DNA from 4 places in the Lysinibacillus zambalensis genome. Region 4 is predicted to be linked to each of the others. Evidence: riboswitches for the same ligand, from Rfam matches in the RefSeq annotation. Region 4 holds a riboswitch; each other region holds the start of a gene.
What was found. Region 4 has a riboswitch for lysine ahead of ABNX05_RS00240 (transporter substrate-binding domain-containing protein). Riboswitches for the same ligand answer to the same signal wherever they lie in the genome.

Region 1: another riboswitch for lysine. It lies ahead of ABNX05_RS21760 (amino acid permease); the one in region 4 lies ahead of ABNX05_RS00240 (transporter substrate-binding domain-containing protein).
Region 2: another riboswitch for lysine. It lies ahead of ABNX05_RS02270 (cysteine hydrolase family protein); the one in region 4 lies ahead of ABNX05_RS00240 (transporter substrate-binding domain-containing protein).
Region 3: another riboswitch for lysine. It lies ahead of ABNX05_RS08250 (aspartate kinase); the one in region 4 lies ahead of ABNX05_RS00240 (transporter substrate-binding domain-containing protein).

The regions. Positions count from the first base shown of each region.
Region 1 is NZ_JBEGDG010000023.1:63,358-68,112, forward strand. It holds gene ABNX05_RS21755 (serine hydrolase domain-containing protein) at 33-959, opposite strand; gene ABNX05_RS21760 (amino acid permease) at 1,363-2,823, opposite strand; lysine riboswitch at 2,905-3,081, opposite strand; gene ABNX05_RS21765 (CynX/NimT family MFS transporter) at 3,230-4,462, shown strand; gene ABNX05_RS21770 (nitric oxide synthase oxygenase) at 4,542-4,755, opposite strand, start outside.
Region 2 is NZ_JBEGDG010000001.1:464,020-468,774, reverse strand. It holds gene ABNX05_RS02280 (IclR family transcriptional regulator) at 180-953, shown strand; gene ABNX05_RS02275 (hypothetical protein) at 1,665-1,961, shown strand; lysine riboswitch at 2,589-2,773, shown strand; gene ABNX05_RS02270 (cysteine hydrolase family protein) at 2,902-3,618, shown strand; gene ABNX05_RS02265 (APC family permease) at 3,632-4,755, shown strand, end outside.
Region 3 is NZ_JBEGDG010000004.1:238,580-243,334, forward strand. It holds gene uvrC (excinuclease ABC subunit UvrC) at 1-1,059, shown strand, start outside; lysine riboswitch at 1,687-1,865, shown strand; gene ABNX05_RS08250 (aspartate kinase) at 2,082-3,308, shown strand; gene ABNX05_RS08255 (methyl-accepting chemotaxis protein) at 3,434-4,693, shown strand; gene ABNX05_RS08260 (YslB family protein) at 4,744-4,755, opposite strand, start outside.
Region 4 is NZ_JBEGDG010000001.1:45,435-50,189, reverse strand. It holds gene ABNX05_RS00250 (amino acid ABC transporter ATP-binding protein) at 1-417, opposite strand, end outside; gene ABNX05_RS00245 (amino acid ABC transporter permease) at 429-1,154, opposite strand; gene ABNX05_RS00240 (transporter substrate-binding domain-containing protein) at 1,335-2,201, opposite strand; lysine riboswitch at 2,319-2,503, opposite strand; gene odhB (2-oxoglutarate dehydrogenase complex dihydrolipoyllysine-residue succinyltransferase) at 3,071-4,306, opposite strand; gene ABNX05_RS00230 (2-oxoglutarate dehydrogenase E1 component) at 4,401-4,755, opposite strand, start outside.

The DNA.
Region 1 (4,755 bases), on a different contig from region 4:
AATTTCATTTTATTGGCTCATCATCATAACGATTATCTCAAGATGTGATCCTTTATTAATTGAAGCGGTAATAAACTAGTTTCATACAAATCACCTGTGATAGTAATAACTAGTTCTTCCTTTGGCCAAATAAAAATATATTGCCCCCCAAAGCCTAATGCAAAAAAATAGTGATTATCTTCCGAAAAAGCTTTAGTTTCATTCTGTTTATTTACCCACCAATGCATCCCGTAATAACCGATTTTTTCATAAGTCATTAAATTCGGCTTTATCGAATGATTAATCCAATCCTCCGAAACTATCCTTTTCTCGTTATATACGCCTTTCTTTAAAACTAAGAGCCCCACTTTCATCATATCTTCTGCCTTTAATAAAAGACCATCTGCCCCTTTACTAATTTTCTTCTTATCCTCGTACCACTGATATTCTTGAATACCTAATGGTTGAAATAAATAACGATTGGCAAATTCTTTTGTTTTCATACTCGTAACTTGCTGCAATATAGCAGATAGTATATGGGAGCAACCCGAGTTATAATTCATATGCGTACCCACTGGATGTACCATCGGACGATTTATTATAAATTTTACTATATCAGAATGAAATACCATAGGAGCAAAACAATTCCATTCTCCGAATTCCGGGAAATCTAATCCTTCTGTCATTGTTAAAAGGTGATATATTGTCATATCCATTTTACGTTTGTCATCTTGTCGTTCGAATAGTTCAGGAAAAAAAGAATGGACAGGTATATGAACAGATGCCAAATATTTACGATCTATTGCAATGCCAAATAGAATTGAAAGAATACCCTTTGTACAAGAATTAATTTTATGAAGTTTCTGTTGTTGTTTCTTGTTTTTATAGTATCGAAATATCGTTTTACCGTGACTATTAATTAAAAAGGTATTTATCTTTTCTTTTTTCAATCTGTTTTGTAAAAATGGATAGTCTATCATCTTTCCCCCTCCTGTGATTATTTGTTCTCACCTATTATGCTTTTACGTACAGCTATTTCTACTGAATGAAGATAAACGATATACGTTTCAACAAATGCCATAACCAAAATTTGGTGGTTATTCATTCTAAAACAGTTTACCATATTAAGGTTGGGCACCAAAAATGGAGGGACGGTCTGAAAAGCTAAAGTCCACTTTTATTTTCTCCAGTAATTTTATCTGAAGATCCTAAAATAAAAAAACGGATCAATGATTACTATTATGGGGATGGGGGGTTTTGGGCTTAAAGGATTTAATTTTTCTCTGACAAGATTGTATGTTTGAGCTTGCCAATTCATTTTTTAACTAAAAAAAACTGCCCTGCAAGCCATTTTCTATGGCTCACAGGACAGTTTATTATTTATTAATCTACTTTTAAATCACATTGCTCAAGTGGAAGCATTTTTGTTTTATGCTTAATTTTATAGCCAAGCCATAACAGTAAGAACAGTGGAATACCGATATACGAGACAAGGACTCCGTACCAATCTACTGAACCACCCATAAAGGCATTGTAGTTTTGTCCAATAACAACAATCATACAAACCGTAAAGGCAAATAGCGGACCGAATGGGAATAATTTCGCTTTATACGGTAACAATTTCGGATCTAAGCCCTGTACGTCGAACGCTCGACGGAAACGATAATGGCTAAATGCAATTCCTAGCCAAGCAATGAAGCCTGACATCCCAGAGGCATTTAGAAGCCACATGTAGACCACACCATCACCAAAGAATGAAGCTAAAAATGCTAGAGAGCCTACAGCTAAAGTCGCCAGTAATGCGTAAATTGGAATACCTCGACGGCTTAGTTTAGCGAAAAATTTAGGTGCATGTCCATCTACCGCTAATTGCCAAAGCATACGAGAAGATGCGTACAGCCCTGAATTCCCTGCTGACAGCATTGCCGTTAGAATAATAGCATTCATCAATGATGCGGCAAAGGCAATTCCTAAACGGTCGAACACCAGTGTAAACGGTGAAACAGCGATATCTTCAGATAGCAAACGTGCGTCTGTAAACGGAATTAACAAACCAATTGCACCGATCGCTAAAATATAGAATAAAAGAATTCGCCAGAAAACGGACTTAACAGCTTTCGGAATATTTTTACCAGGATCATCTGTTTCACCCGCTGTTATTCCAAGTAATTCTGTTCCTTGGAACGAGAATCCCGCAGCTAAGAAAATACCAAATGTAGCAAGGAAACCACCGTGGAATGGTCCATCACTAATAAAGAAATTCGTAAAGCCTACCGGAGCATTTCCTCCTAAAATACCAAATATCATTAAGAAACTGATGATAATAAAAATGATTACAGTTACAACCTTTATCATGGCAAACCAATATTCACTTTCACCATAGCTTTTTACCGATAATAGATTGAACGATAAAACGACAGCAATAAATAAAACAGTCCAAAGTGCTGAAGAGCTATCTGGGAACCAATATTTCATAATCAATGATACAGCTGAAATTTCTGCCGCAATTGTAATTGCCCAGTTGTACCAATAGTTCCAACCAAGTGCAAAACCTAAAGCTGGATCCACAAATTTTGTAGCATACGTACTAAATGAGCCCGATGATGGCATATAGGCTGCCATTTCGCCTAAGCTCGTCATTAAAAAATAAACCATAATACCGATTAATGCATAAGCAAGAAGCGCACCGCCAGGGCCTGCCTGTGCAATGGCACCACCACTAGCTAAAAACAATCCTGTACCGATTGTACCGCCTAATGAAATCATTGTAATGTGACGGCTTTTTAATTCTTTTTTCAACTTTGGCGCTTTATGGCCGAGCTGATTGACTTTTATTTCACTCACAATTTAGCTTCCTTCCTTTTAAGAGGCGAAAAAAATGCCATCACATGAACGGCAGTGATGGCTAAGAATCCTCTGTTCTTTCAAAATGATAGCTCAACACGTTGTCCAAACGTGACAGTTCTGTTCCTTTCGGAGACAGCCCCAGCATGAGGTTTTCAAGTCCCCTCACACTTCGGCAGTATTTCCTTTCAACTAATATCTTAAATGCTTGTCATTTCCATTAGCATACTCTTAAATACCGCGACCTCTACCTCAATATAAACATGAGGCATATTATTAAATTTATGATGAATATTATTCTAACATATGACATATGGCATTTCAACAACCCGAGTAACATTCTATATTTTGTGAATTTTCAACTATTTTTATTATTGTGATAAAGTGGTATAGTGGTTCAATCATAATTGTTCTAACAGGGGGGATTTATTTGACTACTCGTGAACATAACGATACTTATCCTAGCAGGAAAATTAACTGGAAAGGTACAACCTTATTACTAGTGATCGGCGTAATTTGTATTGCCTCGACATTACGGATGCCACTAACAGTTGTTGGACCTATTATTTCCTTTATCCGAGAAGACCTCGGCATATCCTATGCATTAGCGGGTTTTCTAACAACAATCCCATTGCTAGCTTTTGCAATTATCTCACCTTTTGTACCAATTGTCGCACGTAAAATCGGGCTAGAACTAACATTATTTTTATCGACTATTCTTTTGGCATTAGGGATTGTACTACGCTCCCTCGGCACAACTAGTTTGCTCGTATTTGGCACTGCGCTAATTGGTATAGCCATTTCATTCGGTAACGTACTTATTCCAGGATTACTTAAATTGAAGTTTCCTTATCACGTAGGTTTGCTTATGGCATTTTTCACAATGTCGATGAATTTGACAGCTGGGCTTGGCGCTGGCGTTAGCTATCCTGTTGCCCATTCATCCATTGGCTGGCAAGGTGCTCTGGCAGTCGCACTTGTTCTTGTGGCGTTAACCATTTTAATTTGGATTCCACAGTTGAAATTTAATAAGCCGGAGCCTAATGTTAAAACTACGAAAGAACGTACACCTTTATGGAAATCACCTGTTACTTGGGCAGTAGCGGGAGCTATGGGATTTCAGTCGTTATTATTCTATACAACCGCTGCTTGGATTCCTGAAATATATATAGCACAAGGATTAGCTGCAGATCGTGCAGGATGGATGTTTTCCATCATGCAATTTTCACAAGTCCCAATGGCCTTAGCTGTGCCTATTATTGCTAGTAAAATGACATCTCAACGACCTCTCGTATTCATGTTTACGGCATTTTACTTAATTGGCTTTATCGGACTAGTAATGGAATGGACGAACCTCGCTATACTTTGGATGGTACTACTAGGCTTAGCCGGAGGAGCTTCATTCTCATTAGCGATGATGTTCTTTACATTACGTACCCGTACCGCTTTTGAGGCAGCTGATTTATCAGGTTTTGCACAATCATTAGGATATTTATTAGCCGCAATCGGTCCAATTTTATTTGGTTATTTACATGATATATTTGGTGGCTGGGATATCACTGGTTGGTTATTTGTTGTCGTAGCATTCATACTCTTCTTATGTTCATTTAGAGCTTCTAAAAATGAATATGTAAATTAAAAAAGGTAGCTCATAATCTTATTTCAGCGAGTGTTTGGACACTTGCTGAAATAAAGTTAACGTGAGCTGCCTTTCTCTATTAATAAGGTGGTTTCTGATAAAAATAGTTCGGTGTATTGTAAACATTAACATAAGGCTTGTGATAAATATGGGTTGTAGCAGGTGAAAGAGGTGGAATCAACCATGTCCAATTGCCTGTAACTTCGCGATTTGCTGCTGCTTCTGCTTCCTCAAACAATTTAAATTGTTGTGCAGCTGTATGATGATCTACAATGCTCACACCATCTTCTTTA
Region 2 (4,755 bases), 420 kb from region 4:
CAAGTTCGCCAATTTCAACGGTGGCTTGATTCTTTATTTTTATGGTAGCATATAAGGATTAGCAAAATGTGGATGTTTCTACACATAATCTTACTATAATAAGCCATGCTATAATCTTCAAGTAGGCTTTAAAGGTAATTTACATATAGGTTAATGGAATATTAAAAGAAGGTGTTTGGATGAATAATACAAGTAAAAGCTCGTTAGTGGCTGAACGTACGTTGAATGCTCTGATGCTATTTGCGAGTGAAAGATCTTTAGCTGTGTCGGATGTGGCAAAAGGGTTAGATATTAGCTTGACTTCGGCGTATAGATTAGTTGAAGCGCTAAATAATACAGGTTTTATTAAACGAGAAGAATCGAAAAAATATAGATTGAATCCACCGAATATTCTTAAATTGTATAATATGGTAGAGCAAGATCTTCGTATAATTGCAAAGCCATATATGCAAAAGTTAGCCAAGGAATTTCAAGAATCAGTGTATTTAAGTGTGATGTATAGTGACCAAATGACTTATTCATTTGTTGAGAAGGAAGAAAGCCCAATTACTTTGAAATGGGCTGAAAAGCTAGGTTATGTATATAAACTACCGACGGGAACAGCTGGGAAAACCCATCTTGCGTATTTTATAAAACAGCTGAATCTACAAGAGCGAGCAAAAACTTTAGCAGAATTAGAGCTGGATGCGCATACAAAAAATAGCATTACAACAATAGAAGGACTTGAAAAATCGTTAGAAGAAATTTGTGAAAAAGGATACTGCTATACGAATAGTGAGCATGTACAAGGAGCTATTGGTATATCGGTTCCGATTATTAATGCTTCAAATGATGCGACAGTAGCGGTATTAAGTGTATTTATGGCAGAAACAAATTTTAAAGAGAATCAATTAGAATATTATTTAAAAAAATTAAAAAGTAATGCGCAAAGTATTGGTAATTCAATTTTATAATAACTCAAAGAATTATACGGGTACTCTGATTACACTTTTTAATTAGTTTAGCGATAGTTTGGACATAGTTCTATTAAAGGGAAGATTAGCTTCTTTGTATTTATACCATATAGTGTTTGAAGAAGGTGATGATAAATATGTACATCCACAAATCTCTTTAAATAATGGGTTAAGTAAAAATACAGTAGTATGATTTCATTCCAATGGTGGTCGATTGTTTCCTGAACTGACAAACCTCACTAGTCCTAATTCTTAAAGATTGTCAATCGATTAAATCGTAGGGCCAAACGCTCCCTTTCCTTGAAAAATTACTGCTAGCGATTGATTCGACAAAGATTACGGTAGGTAGAACAATGCGTGTTGAAAAAAATTAATTAGGAGTGAAGTAAAGGTTGCGAAAGAAAAGGATTCACTGATTGAAAGCGGTAAAGTTTTTGCATACTCTTGCATATTTAAAAATGCAAAAGAATCCTGTGAAAGATTCTATAGAGACAAGCTAATCATTTTTTCAGATTTGTGGAAGCGTATGAGGGTTCAACTTGCTAGTACAACATTTAATCTTTATGTAAGTGAAAACCTTTATTATGATAGTATTGACCGAGGTTCTTCCAGTAGTAGAATTCGTCCTTTTTCGTTACATAAAGGATTGAAGATATTTTCGAAGAAATTATATGATGAAAAATTTGTTGAAATTTTCTATGGAGGCGTACTATGAAGACGGAAATGATTATAACCGTAATTATAATTTTAGGAATTGTAATTTTAATAGACAAAATATACAAAAAAATTAATTTGGAAAATTATTCTCCTGTTTGGGAGTATTTTTCTAAAGCAATTCTCTATGGGTTTATTGCTAGCATTACATTATTCTATGGAAAGGAATCACTAAGAGATGTTAATCCACTAGAATGGGCCATCATTGCAGTTTCAGCAATAGAAGGAACAGGTAACTATATTAATTATGTAAAAGAGTCAAAAAGCAGAAAAGAAGAAAAAAGAAAGATTTGAGGTAATCAAGTTTAGATACATAATGAAATAATTCTTCAACTTAATAGAGTCGCTTATCAAAAAGGGATTGCCTAGTGTGGCTGCTGCAACCTTTTATTACTGTTTAATATCATGATGTTTTTAGTAGCGTAGAAGTAAAATTATATGCTCAATAAAACTGAATATAATTTTAGAGGGTGCCTTTCTTATAGCTGGTAATATAAGTAGGGCATTTTTTGTGTATTAATAGACTACTTAAATAGAAGCTTGTTTTTCTGAGAATTTTTTTACTATGTTTAGATAGTTTTTTCTATAGGACAAACATATTTTTTAAAATTGCGTGGGGGGTATCCCTCCCACTTCGAACAATTTTATACTGCGTTAGTCGCCCCCGGGGTCATGAATCCACTATGATTTATGGTAGCCCAAAATATTCCTAAAGGGGTGGATGCCGTTAGGTGAATAATTAAATGCTTATACAATTGTTGATGTATATTGGGAAATAGTTATTGTTTAAAGTGTTTAGATTGTCATTTTTGTGGTTGTGTGCGATAAATCTTATAAAAATATAGTAGATTTTAAAGTTGACATATAAAAAATGTAATAATATAATTATTTCAAATAATTAAATAAGCCTCACTTTTCTGATAGTGAGGTAGAGGCGCGGCAGTTAACAGTACCTAATGGAGTCCGAGAAGATGAAGAAGTTAGATAGAAGGAAGTGTCGCCGAAGTATGTGATGAGTTCTCGCCATCATATACTGGGTCTGTAGCGAATAGTTGCAGGACTGTCTTCGTAAGCATACGTGTTTATGAAGTTGTGCTATCTCTGTTTAGACAAACAGTGGGAATTTTAAATGGTCGATTCATTTTAGAAATGAGTAGGTCATTTTTGTGTTAGACAGATTCTTTTGCACAAAGAGTCTGTTTTTTATTTATCTATATATTTTGGAGGGGATTTTATGGATAATACATCAACATTATACTATGAATTTTTACCGACTGACGGTCAAAAAATAAACGTGAACCCTGATAAAACAGCATTACTAATAGTAGACATGCAACATCAGTTTATTAGCCGAGACGGATTAGACGCGCAGGTTGCAAGAGAAAAGGGCATGTTTGATCAGTGGGAATACTTTTTTGATCGTATCGACAATTTAACGATTCCGAACAATAAAAAGCTTTTAGATTTTTTCCGTACTAATAAATTAGAAGTAACATTTGGTCGCATTGCTTGCCATCATAAAGATGGACGAGATCGTTCTCCTGTACAACGCCGGACAGGATGGAACAATATTTTATTGCCAATCGGTGACCCAGGAGCGGAGATGGTGGATGAATTAAAGCCTCTTGATGACGAAATTGTTGTAAATAAAACGACAGATAGCGTATTAAGTGGTACGAATTATGAATTTTTACTGCGTAATATGGGCATTGAAACAGTAGTTTGTACAGGTGTTGTAACAGATCAATGTGTTGCTTCAACAGTTCGAAGTTTAGCTGACGCAGGATTTGAAGTTATTTTAGTTGAAGATGCATGTGCAGCTGCAACGCAACAGCTTCATGATGCTGAAATTATGATTATGAATCAAATTTATTGCCAAGTGATGAGTACAGATGAAGTAATTGATATAGTAACGGAAGAACTCTCAAAACGCGAACCAATGAATCTATGAGAGGAAATGGACTATGAGTCAAACACCAAATGATCATACACCACAGTTAAAGCGTGTTTTAACATTAAAAGATTTAGTCATTTATGGTATTGCTTTTATGACACCGATTGCGCCAGCTTATATTTATGGCTTTGCAGCAGAGTCTACAGGTGGGATGTTGCCATTAGCCTACTTGATTGCTATGGTTGCAATGATGTTTTCTGCATATAGTTACGGTCGCATGGCTGCTGTTTTTCCAAATGGAGGATCAACTTATACATATACCCAGCGTGCAATCAATCCGCATTTAGGTTTTTTTGCAGGTTGGGCAATGTTTATGGATTATGTTTTAGTGCCACTCATTGTATTCATGGTAGGTGCTTCATATGCGAATGCATTAATACCAACTGTTCCGTATTGGGTATGGGTGTTATTAATTGCAGGTATTATAACTACTGTCAATATTCTAGGTATTGGCATCGCAGCAAAAACAAATCAAATCCTCGTTATGTTTATGGGAATTGTAGTCGTTATTTTTGTGATTTTTTGTGTAAAGACAATTGTCGGTGCGGAAAGTAATACGTCGCTCTTTACTGTTGTACCGTTTTTCAACGATGAAAAATTCGTTATGTCTGCAATTATTTCTGGTGCAGCAATGGCCTGCTTCTCATTTTTAGGGTTCGATTCGATTACAACACTTTCAGAAGAGGCAGTCAATCCAAAAGAGGATATTTGGAAGGCAGCTATTTTAGCTTGTTTAATCGGAGGACTTATTTTTATTGTGCAAGCATATGTAGCTCAGCTCGTATGGCCTGATGTTACAAACTTTAGTTCAGCTGATACGGCTTTATTTGATGTAGCGGAAAAAGCAGGTGGTGCAGTTCTTGCAACTCTTTATACGGTTGCGATTATTGTATCAACAGTGACAGCTGGTTTAACAGGACAAGCAAGTGCATCTCGTTTAATGTTTAGTATGGGGCGTGATGAGGTACTTTCGAAAAAGTTTTTCACACATTTACATCCAAAATATCAAACACCGGTATACAATATTTTATTGATGTGTGTGATTAGTGTTTTAGGAGCGCTGTTTTTATCAGCAAATTTTATAGCAGAATTAATGAACTTTGGAGGCCTAGCAGGATTTATGTTTGTCAATTT
Region 3 (4,755 bases), on a different contig from region 4:
GTATTTGGTTATGCAGTCGAGAAGGGCTGGATGTGTGTGCAAGTTTTCTTTGTCCGTCAAGGAAAGCTCATTGAGCGTGATGTCTCGATATTTCCGATTTATCAAGATGCAGAAGAGGAATTTTTAACATTCGTTGGGCGCTTTTATGACAAGCTAGAGCATATTAAGCCTAAAGAAATTTTTATCCCCCAATCTATTGATGCGGATATTTTAACGGAATTATTAGAAGTAAAGGTACTAACACCAAAACGTGGGCAAAAAAAAGAGCTTGTTGATTTAGCGATTAAAAATGCTGAAATTGCTGTAGCAGCGAAGTTCCAGCTTATTGAACGTCAGGAAGAACGCACAATAGGAGCATGTGAGGCGCTCGGTGAAGCTATGGGCATTTCTGTGCCTTTACGGATCGAAGCTTTCGATAATAGTCATATGCATGGAACAGATGCTGTATCTGCAATGGTTGTATTTATCGATGGAAAACCTGCAAAGAAGGAGTATCGAAAATACAAAACACGTACAGCTGCCAAGCACGATGATTACGGGGCAATGCGGGAAGTGATCCGTCGTCGTTACACACGAGTATTAAAAGAAGGTCTACCTTTACCAGATTTAGTACTAATTGATGGCGGGAAGGGGCAAATGGAAGTCGCACGGGAAGTATTAGAGGATGAGCTCGGCCTTGTCATTCCAATTGCCGGATTAGCAAAAGATGACAAGCATAATACGTCTCAGCTTCTATTTGGTGATCCACCTGAAGTAATTGCATTAAAGCGCACAAGTGATGGCTTCTATTTACTGCAACGAATTCAAGACGAAGTACACCGCTTTGCTATTACTTTCTTACGACAGCAGCACGAGAAGCATGCTATACAATCTGTCCTCGATCAAATAGAGGGAGTTGGTCCAAAGCGAAAACAGCAATTACTTAAGCATTTTGGCTCTGTCAAAAAAATTCGTGAGGCAAGTGTGCAAGCATTACAGGAAGCTGGGATGCCGGCTAGTCTAGCTAGCAATATCCATACTTATTTTCATTCTGCAGAAAATACTACCTCTGAAGGGTAAGTGAGATGAGTGTAAATGGAATTCCTTTTCGGTGGGTGTCCAAACACCTGTACCTGTCGCTACGCTTTTGGTACAAAAGACATTTGCTGAACGAAAATAGAGCCTCCGACGGATGTCATGGAATCGGAAAGGAGTTCTGAGGGGATGTTAGCCTAAAACCATCGCATCCATGTGATAACGGCTAACTGACTTGCATCGGTAAAAACGCCACGTCCTGTGGTATTATCGAAATGACCGATTTCGTGTCGGCCCTCGTGTCGCTGTCGCTACGTTAGCACTGCGCTTTCGTACAATAAATATCTGCAGACCTAAGCACAAAGCCGATTTTGGACGCATTGTTCATCTGTAGCGAAAGCAAAGCGACAGCGGCAAATGTTTTCTGCGCGAAAGCAAAGCGACAGCGACAAATGTTTTCTGCGCGAAAGCAAAGCGGCAGCGGCAATTACGCCAAGGTGAAATTGATTTTAATCAAGAGACATTGTCAAAGGATTAGACGTATGCTAAGGTTTGTATATACATAGCTATTCAATATAGCAATGTCATACACAGCATCTTAGTTATAAGTAGTTTCTACTTATTAAATTGGAAATTTCTTCGCTAAGATTCAATTAAATACAATCACTATTTAGTGATGATAGAGGTGCAAGGTTCAAGAGTAGTACATACGAGGACGAACAAGTCCAGTGAAAATGTATGAAAGGGGAACTTGCCGAAGTGGAGCATCGTTGTTTCCGATGCTGTGCTGGTTTTACATTTAAGAGATGTAAGACTGTCGATTCTAAACGTTTCGGAGAGCTATCACACATGCGCAAGTTACTTTTATTGTACATGTTATAGGCGGCTTTCACGTTATGTGAGAGCTGCCTTTTTAGATTTCTCGAAACAACATTTTTTCAAGGCTGTTACTCTTACCTAAGAGTTGAAGGATGTTATTTGCTTTTGCGATGTTTTTTGTGAAAGCTGCAAAATTTTAGCTACTTTATAATCAGCGAAATGATTAAATACGAAGGAGAATGAAAAGAATGGAGAGAATTGTGATGAAATTTGGTGGTGCTGCATTAGCATCAACTGAACACATTCAAGATGTTGCAAAAAAGGTAATTGCAGAAAAGGAAAGTGGTTTTGATATTGTCGTTGTCACTACAGCAATGAGAGGGACGTCTAAAGAATTAGCAAAGATGGCTTGTAATCTATCAGACAATGCGTCTAAACGTGAACTAGACGCACTATTGTCAACAAGCTCACAACTATCAAGTGCATTAGTGGCAATTGCTTTGCAGGAAGAAGGTTATGATGCAGTGTCATTAACAGGCTGGCAGGCAGGTATTCAAACCGATGTGGTGTATGGCAATGCACGAATTGATGTGATAGAAGCTATTCGAATAGAAGAGTATTTAACTCAGGGGAAAATCGTCGTCGTTGCAGGGGAACAGGGGATCGGCAATTCACGGAATATTACGACGCTTGGTAAAGGTGGTGCGGAGACGACGGCTTTAGCTATTGCTGCAGCATTAGAGGCAGAGCGCGTAGATATTTATACGAATGTGGATGGAGTCTATACAGCTGATCCAAGTCAGATTGCTGGGGCACAAAAGGTAAAAGAAATTTCATATGATGAAATGCTAGAGCTATCAAACTTAGGATCACAAATTTTACACCCACGGGCTGTAGAAATAGCAAAGAAGTTTCAAATCCCAGTTATCATTCGGTCAAGCGAAAAAGATACAGAAGGTACTTTATTGAAGGAGGAAGTTGAAATGGAGAAAAATTTAATTGTACGTGGTGTTGCCTATGAGTCAGACGTAATTCGCCTAACGGTAGGGTATGATGCTTATTCTAATGCTTCGCTAGCAGATATGTTCACAATACTTGCAGAAAATCGCATAAACGTTGATATAATCGTACAAGCAATAATTGATGGCTTAAAGCCGACTGTATCATTTACTATTTTAAAAGAGGAGTTCGCTGATGCATTACGTGTCCTAGAAGATAGTAAAGTATCACTAGGGTTTAGTTTTGCTGATTTTGAAATCGGTTTAGCGAAAGTCTCTATTATTGGCTCAGGAATGGCATCTAACCCAGGAGTGGCAGCCCGTATGTTTGATCGATTACGTCGTGAAGATATCCCTGTGAAAATGGTAAGTACATCTGAAATAAAAGTGTCTGTCGTTGTTCCTCAGGACGAAATGATTCGTGCAGCAACTGCATTACATGACGAATTTAATTTAGAACAAGCGCTTTACATATAATATGAATAGGGTGTGTCATTAAATGGCACATCTATTTTTGTTTACATTAATTTCATACTTTATCCAATTTAGTTGTTATATAATAAAATGTGACATGTTTTTCCAAAGGGAAGGTGGGAGTTAATATGGTGTTATTCGGTTTATTTCAAAAGCCAGTGGATGAAAGCGTTGAGCAACACAACGATTTAGAAATACAAATATTAAAAAAGCGAATTTTGGAATTAGAACTTGAGCATGACAGTATTGATGTGAAAAATGCGATTTTAGACTTTGTACTAGCGCATATGGAGTTAATTAATTTTCAAACGGCGCTAAAGGTTCAAAATGTCTCAACAAGTGTAGGGGATATTTCAGCAATGAGTGAAGAAATGTCGTCAAATACAGAAGAGATACTTGCAGTTGAGCAAAATGTTAATGCAAACATTCAAGAAATAAAACAGCATTCATTACTCCTTGTAGAGGAAATGGAAGCGTCCATTACAAAAGGTGAACTGGTTCAGGAGTTGTTGTCTAAAGGAGCTCATTCAACAGAGCAGTTGTATAATGAAATAACTAAAATGGATGATATCGGTAAAGGTGTGACTGGGATTGCTGATCAAACACAACTACTATCCTTAAATGCCTCTATAGAAGCTGCACGTGCTGGTGAACATGGAAAAGGATTTAATGTTGTTGCGATGGAGGTAGGGAAGTTAGCTAACAGCTCGAAAGGTTCATTGCAAGAAATGACGAAGATTCGATCAGTCATTGATAAGAAATTACATAATACAATAACAAATATTAAAGAAGTCGAACATTATTTAACTGACTTTTTAAGTATCATGAAGAGCAATATTACTAATTTGACTGTAACAAGTAAAAATATTGAAGAAGCAGCACATGGCATTGATCAAATGACAGTCGCATCAGAAGAAAATGTAATAGCTGTAGGACGTTTAGCGGAAACAACGACGGAATTATCTCATACTAGTGACTTCTCGGATATAATACAAAATCAAGTATCTGAAATGTTAAAAGCTATTGCTCCTACAATCCGTAAGCCTAAAGAGCAAACGGTAGTTAGCCAATTGGCAGCAAGGTTAATGGATCATGCAAGCTTTTTAAGAAATGCTTTACAAAAGGCTGGCCTAAAAGAAATTATAAAAACGCATCATGAATGTAAGTTTGGGGAATGGTATTATGGCCATTTTGAGGAATATCGGAATTTGCCAGAATATCTTCATATAGAACAACCTCATGAATTAGTACATATGGCTGCACAAAAATTAGTGAATGAACTGTCAATCAAAAACTTAGAGGAAATGATTCAATACTCACTAAATATTTTGGAAGCGTTTATTTCGTTAATAGATGTACTTTTAAAAGAAAGACATGCCCACCTATAAATATTAAAAGGATTGTCATCCATAAATTTGGAATGACAATCCTTTTCGTTTTATTCTGAAGG
Region 4 (4,755 bases):
TAGCTGCCGAGGCTTCGCATTTACGTATTGATCCATACCAACGATTTGTAAATATTTTAGTGCAATTTCATCGGCTTCTACCTTCGATCGTTTTAATACTTTCATTTGACCAACTGTGCAATTTTTTAGCACATTATGGTTATTGAATAAGTTAAATTGCTGAAATACCATGCCTAAATGTGTACGGTATTCCTGGATATTATGTTTTTCATCTAAAATATTTTCACCTTTATAAATAATTTGACCTCCACTTGGTGTTTCCAGTAAATTAATGCAGCGTAGTAATGTTGATTTACCTGAACCTGAAGAACCGATTAAGCAGACAACCTCGCCCTTTTCTACTTGGAAATTTACATCCTTTAACACTTCGTTACGCCCAAATGATTTACTTAAATGCTCTATTTTAATAACTGTCATTTATTAGCCCCCTATACTGCTTCTTTCTGTTCTTTTTGGTAGGCATCTGATCCATCCAGCCGTTTTTCTATATACAGTAAAATTCTTGATGCTGTGAATGTCATGATGAAATAAAGAACACATGCTACGAAGAAGGATTCAAAATAGCGGAAGTTATTACCTGCAATCGACTTTGTTTGGAAGAATAATTCCGTAACTCCAATAACGTTTAAAACTGCTGTATCTTTAATATTCATAATTAATTGGTTACCCGTTGCCGGCAATATATTTCGGGCAACTTGTGGTAATACAACATGTAGCATGATTTGAACATGATTCATACCAATAGCCGATGCAGCCTCGTACTGCCCTTGATCAATGGAAACAATTCCACCTCGTACGATTTCTGCCATATAAGCGCCTGTATTTAGTGAAACAACTACAATACCTGCTGTAATAAAGTGCATATTAATACCAAAAGCTATATCTAAGCCGAAATATACAACCATTGCTTGTACAATCATTGGTGTACCACGGAAGAATTCGACATAGCAAGTTAGTATAAAATTAATGAATTTTAAGCTATAAAATTTTACTCCCTTTTTACGAACTTTGATGGTATGCATAATTCCAATGAAAAATCCGATAAGTGCACCAATAATTGTACTAATAATCGAAATAAGTAATGTATAATACGCACCTCGTAAAAACATTTGCCAGTTGTTCTCAACAATAGAAATAATCCATTCAAGACTCATGATGTTCCTCCTAACAACGTCGTGTTGCTTTTTCGTTACAATCGTCTTAGCTATCTACTATTTTCATTGGGCCCCTGTTTCTTTTATCTTATGAAACAATTAGCTAAGACATTATTATAATTTAGTAAGATTCTAATATAATGATATTGCACGGACTAGTAGCTAGCCCGCGCAATTATATTATTGTGCTGCTGGTTGTTGGTGAATGGCTTCTTCCATAATTTTTTGGCGATCATCTTCAGAAATACCTTTTAAGATTTCATTTATCTTCTCAAGGTTTGCATCACCTTTACGTAAACCAACTGCGATCGATGTATTTGAAATGTCTGTATCGAAGCCTTCTTCAAATTTTACATATGTTAATTTATCGTTTGCAGCAGCAGCGGAAATACCTTCTGGACGTTCTGCTACATAGCCATCAATTTTTCCAGCTTCTAATGCAACTCGCATTGCTGGGAAGCTATCCATTGCTGTTTGTTTTTTTACATCTTTGATTTGATCAATAACAGTGTAGTTAGATGTATTTAACTGTGATGTAATTTTTGCACCAGAGAAATCTTGGATAGATGTTGCTTTTTCATATTTACTACCTTTTTTAATTACCATTACAAAATCAGACGTATAGTAGTTTTCTGTGAAGTCGATCGTTTGCTTACGTTCCTCAGTAGGTGACATACCTGCAATAATAGCATCGATTTTATTTGATTGTAGAGCTGGTACTAAACCATCCCATTCCAATTTTACGATAACCAATTCTTTTCCTAAGCCTTCAGCTATTTTTTTCGCCATTTGTACATCATAACCGCCTGCATATTCTGCATTATCGGCAATTTTTACTGCATCATTTGCATCACCTTGCTGCGTCCAGTTAAACGGAGCATAACTTGCTTCCATTCCGATACGGAATTCGCCGCCAGCTTCCTCGTTGTTCGTATTGCCCCCCTCATTACTAGATGACGACGGCTCCTTCTTGTCACTTGTACCACATGCAGCTAGCAAAATTGCAGTCACTACGGTCAACATTACTACTAACCAATTTCTTTTCATGTAAAACTCCCCCTTTTTTCTGTAAAAAAATAAGACAACTGTACTAAAAAAGCCTAAGCTCTGAACTTAGGTCTTACTTTTTCAACAGTTGCCCAAATCCTCACTATAATTCCATCATTCCGAGATAGCACAACCTAGTAAACCTGGAAAAATTCACTAGGACAGTCCTGCACTTATTCACTGCAGGCCCAGCATAAAAGTACGAGCTCCTTTTACACTTCGGCGATAGTTCCTTCTTCATTGCGTCTTCGCTTGCTTGTACTCAACAATGAACTAATAAATACCGCGCCTCTACCTCACAATATAAAAACGTGAGGTTTGAATATTTAATTGATTATTAAGATACTACTATAAAACTAGCTTATTCGTCAAGATAATTTCATTACTTTTCTGACTAATTACAATATTAGGGTTTTTTATCCTTTTTAAAGAAAATCCGCAAATAATTAATACTTAACATACTTTCTATTAATTCAAAAGAAATTGTTAATCAGTAAAAATAATAGCCTTTATACTATATGCAACTTGGTGAAGCTTTCGAAAGCGGTGGGATAACCTGCCCATTGATTCGATTCTTATCCATCGGTCTCGGTCCGGCTCCTCTTTCCGTCGTATCGATTGCTTTATCCGTCGCTTCGGTTCTACTTTCCGTCGCTTTGTTTTCTTTCCGTCGGTCCGGCTTTTCTTTCCGTCGTTTCGGCTCTTCTTTCCGTCGCTCTACTTCCTTTCCGTCACTTCAGCCCTTTTATCCGTCATTCTGGATCCTCATTCCGTCGCTCCGATTACTTTAACCTTCTCTTCCTCAAATTTTCCACACAAGAAAAAAACCTTGCGAAACAAAGTTCGCAAGGTTTTAAGAAACTCAGGAATTAAGAATTTAATAATAAATCTTCTGGGTTTTCAAGTAGTTCTTTAACAGTTTTAAGGAAGCCTACAGAATCTTTACCATCGATAATACGGTGGTCGTAAGAAAGTGCTAAGTACATCATTGGGCGAATTTCAACTTCACCATTCACTTCAACTGGACGTTTTTTGATAGTATGCATACCAAGGATACCAGCTTGTGTACCATTCATGATAGGTGTAGACATTAATGAACCGAATACTCCACCATTTGTAATTGTGAATGAGCCACCTTGAAGATCACCTAAACCTAATTTTTTGTCGCGTGCTTTTTTCGCTAGATCTGCAATTGAATCTTCAATTTCTGCAAAGTTTTTGCGGTCAGCGTCACGTACAACTGGTACTACTAATCCTTCTTCTGTTGATACAGCTACACCGATATCGAAGAAGTTGTTTAAGTGAATTTCATCACCAACGATTTGTGCATTCACATATGGGTATTTTTTAAGTGCTGCAACTACAGCTTTTGTGAAGAATGACATGAAACCAAGTTTAGAGCCAGTTGACTCGAAGAATTGGTCTTTTTTACGAGAACGTAAAGCCATAACGTTTGTCATATCTACTTCGTTGAATGTTGTTAACATTGCTGTAGATTGTTTTACTTCAAGTAAGCGTTTTGCAATTGTTTGGCGACGACGGCTCATTTTTTCAATTGTCACACGTGAATCATCAACAGCTGCTACTGCTTTAGGTGCTGCTGGAGCTGCTTGTGGTGCTGCAACTGGAGCTGTACCATGAGCTGCAACGTCTTGTACACGTACGCGGCCTTGTGGATCTACTGGAGATACAGCAGCAAGGTCAATACCTTTTTCACGAGCAAGTTTACGTGCTGCTGGAGACGCGATTACACGCTCACCAGAAGTTTCTACTACAACTGGAGCTGCTGCGACTGGAGCAGGTGCTGCTTGTGGTGCTGCTGGAGCTGCCTCAACTGGAGCTGCTGCAACTGGAGCAGGTGCTGCACCTTCGCCAGCTTCTACAACTGCGATTACTTGACCTACAAGTACAGTATCGCCTTCTTCAGCTAAAATTTGAGTTAAAACTCCTGCTTCTTCAGAAATGATTTCAGCGTTTACTTTGTCTGTTTCAAGTTCAACGATGAATTCACCCTTTTCAACGCGATCGCCCACTTTTTTTACCCACTGTGCGATACTACCTTCTGTAATCGATTCTGCTAATTCAGGGACTTTAATTTCAGCCACTTTCATTTCCTCCTTTAATTAACGTGCATTGGTGCACATCAATGGGCTACTGCCTAAGCAAGTAGCCCGGCTCTCAAAAATATTTAATATGTGATTATTTAACCTTTACAGGCTCAGCAACTGCTTCTTCTACAAGTGCGGCTTGAGCTGCTTTATGAGAATCTGCATCACCTTCAGAAGTTGAGCTCATTGCAGGACGGCCTACATAACGTAGCTTTTTACCTTCTGAAAGGTCGTGTAATGTTTCTAATGCATAATTCCAAGAACCTTGGTTTTTAGGCTCTTCTTGTACCCAAACGATTTCTTTTACATTAGGATACTTAGCAATAATACCAGCAACTTGCTCTTTTGGGAATGGGTAAAGTTGTTCTACACGAGCAATGTGTAGGTGATCGAATCCTTCACCGTCTTTAATACGGTCTGCGATGTCGATCATGACTTTACCTGAA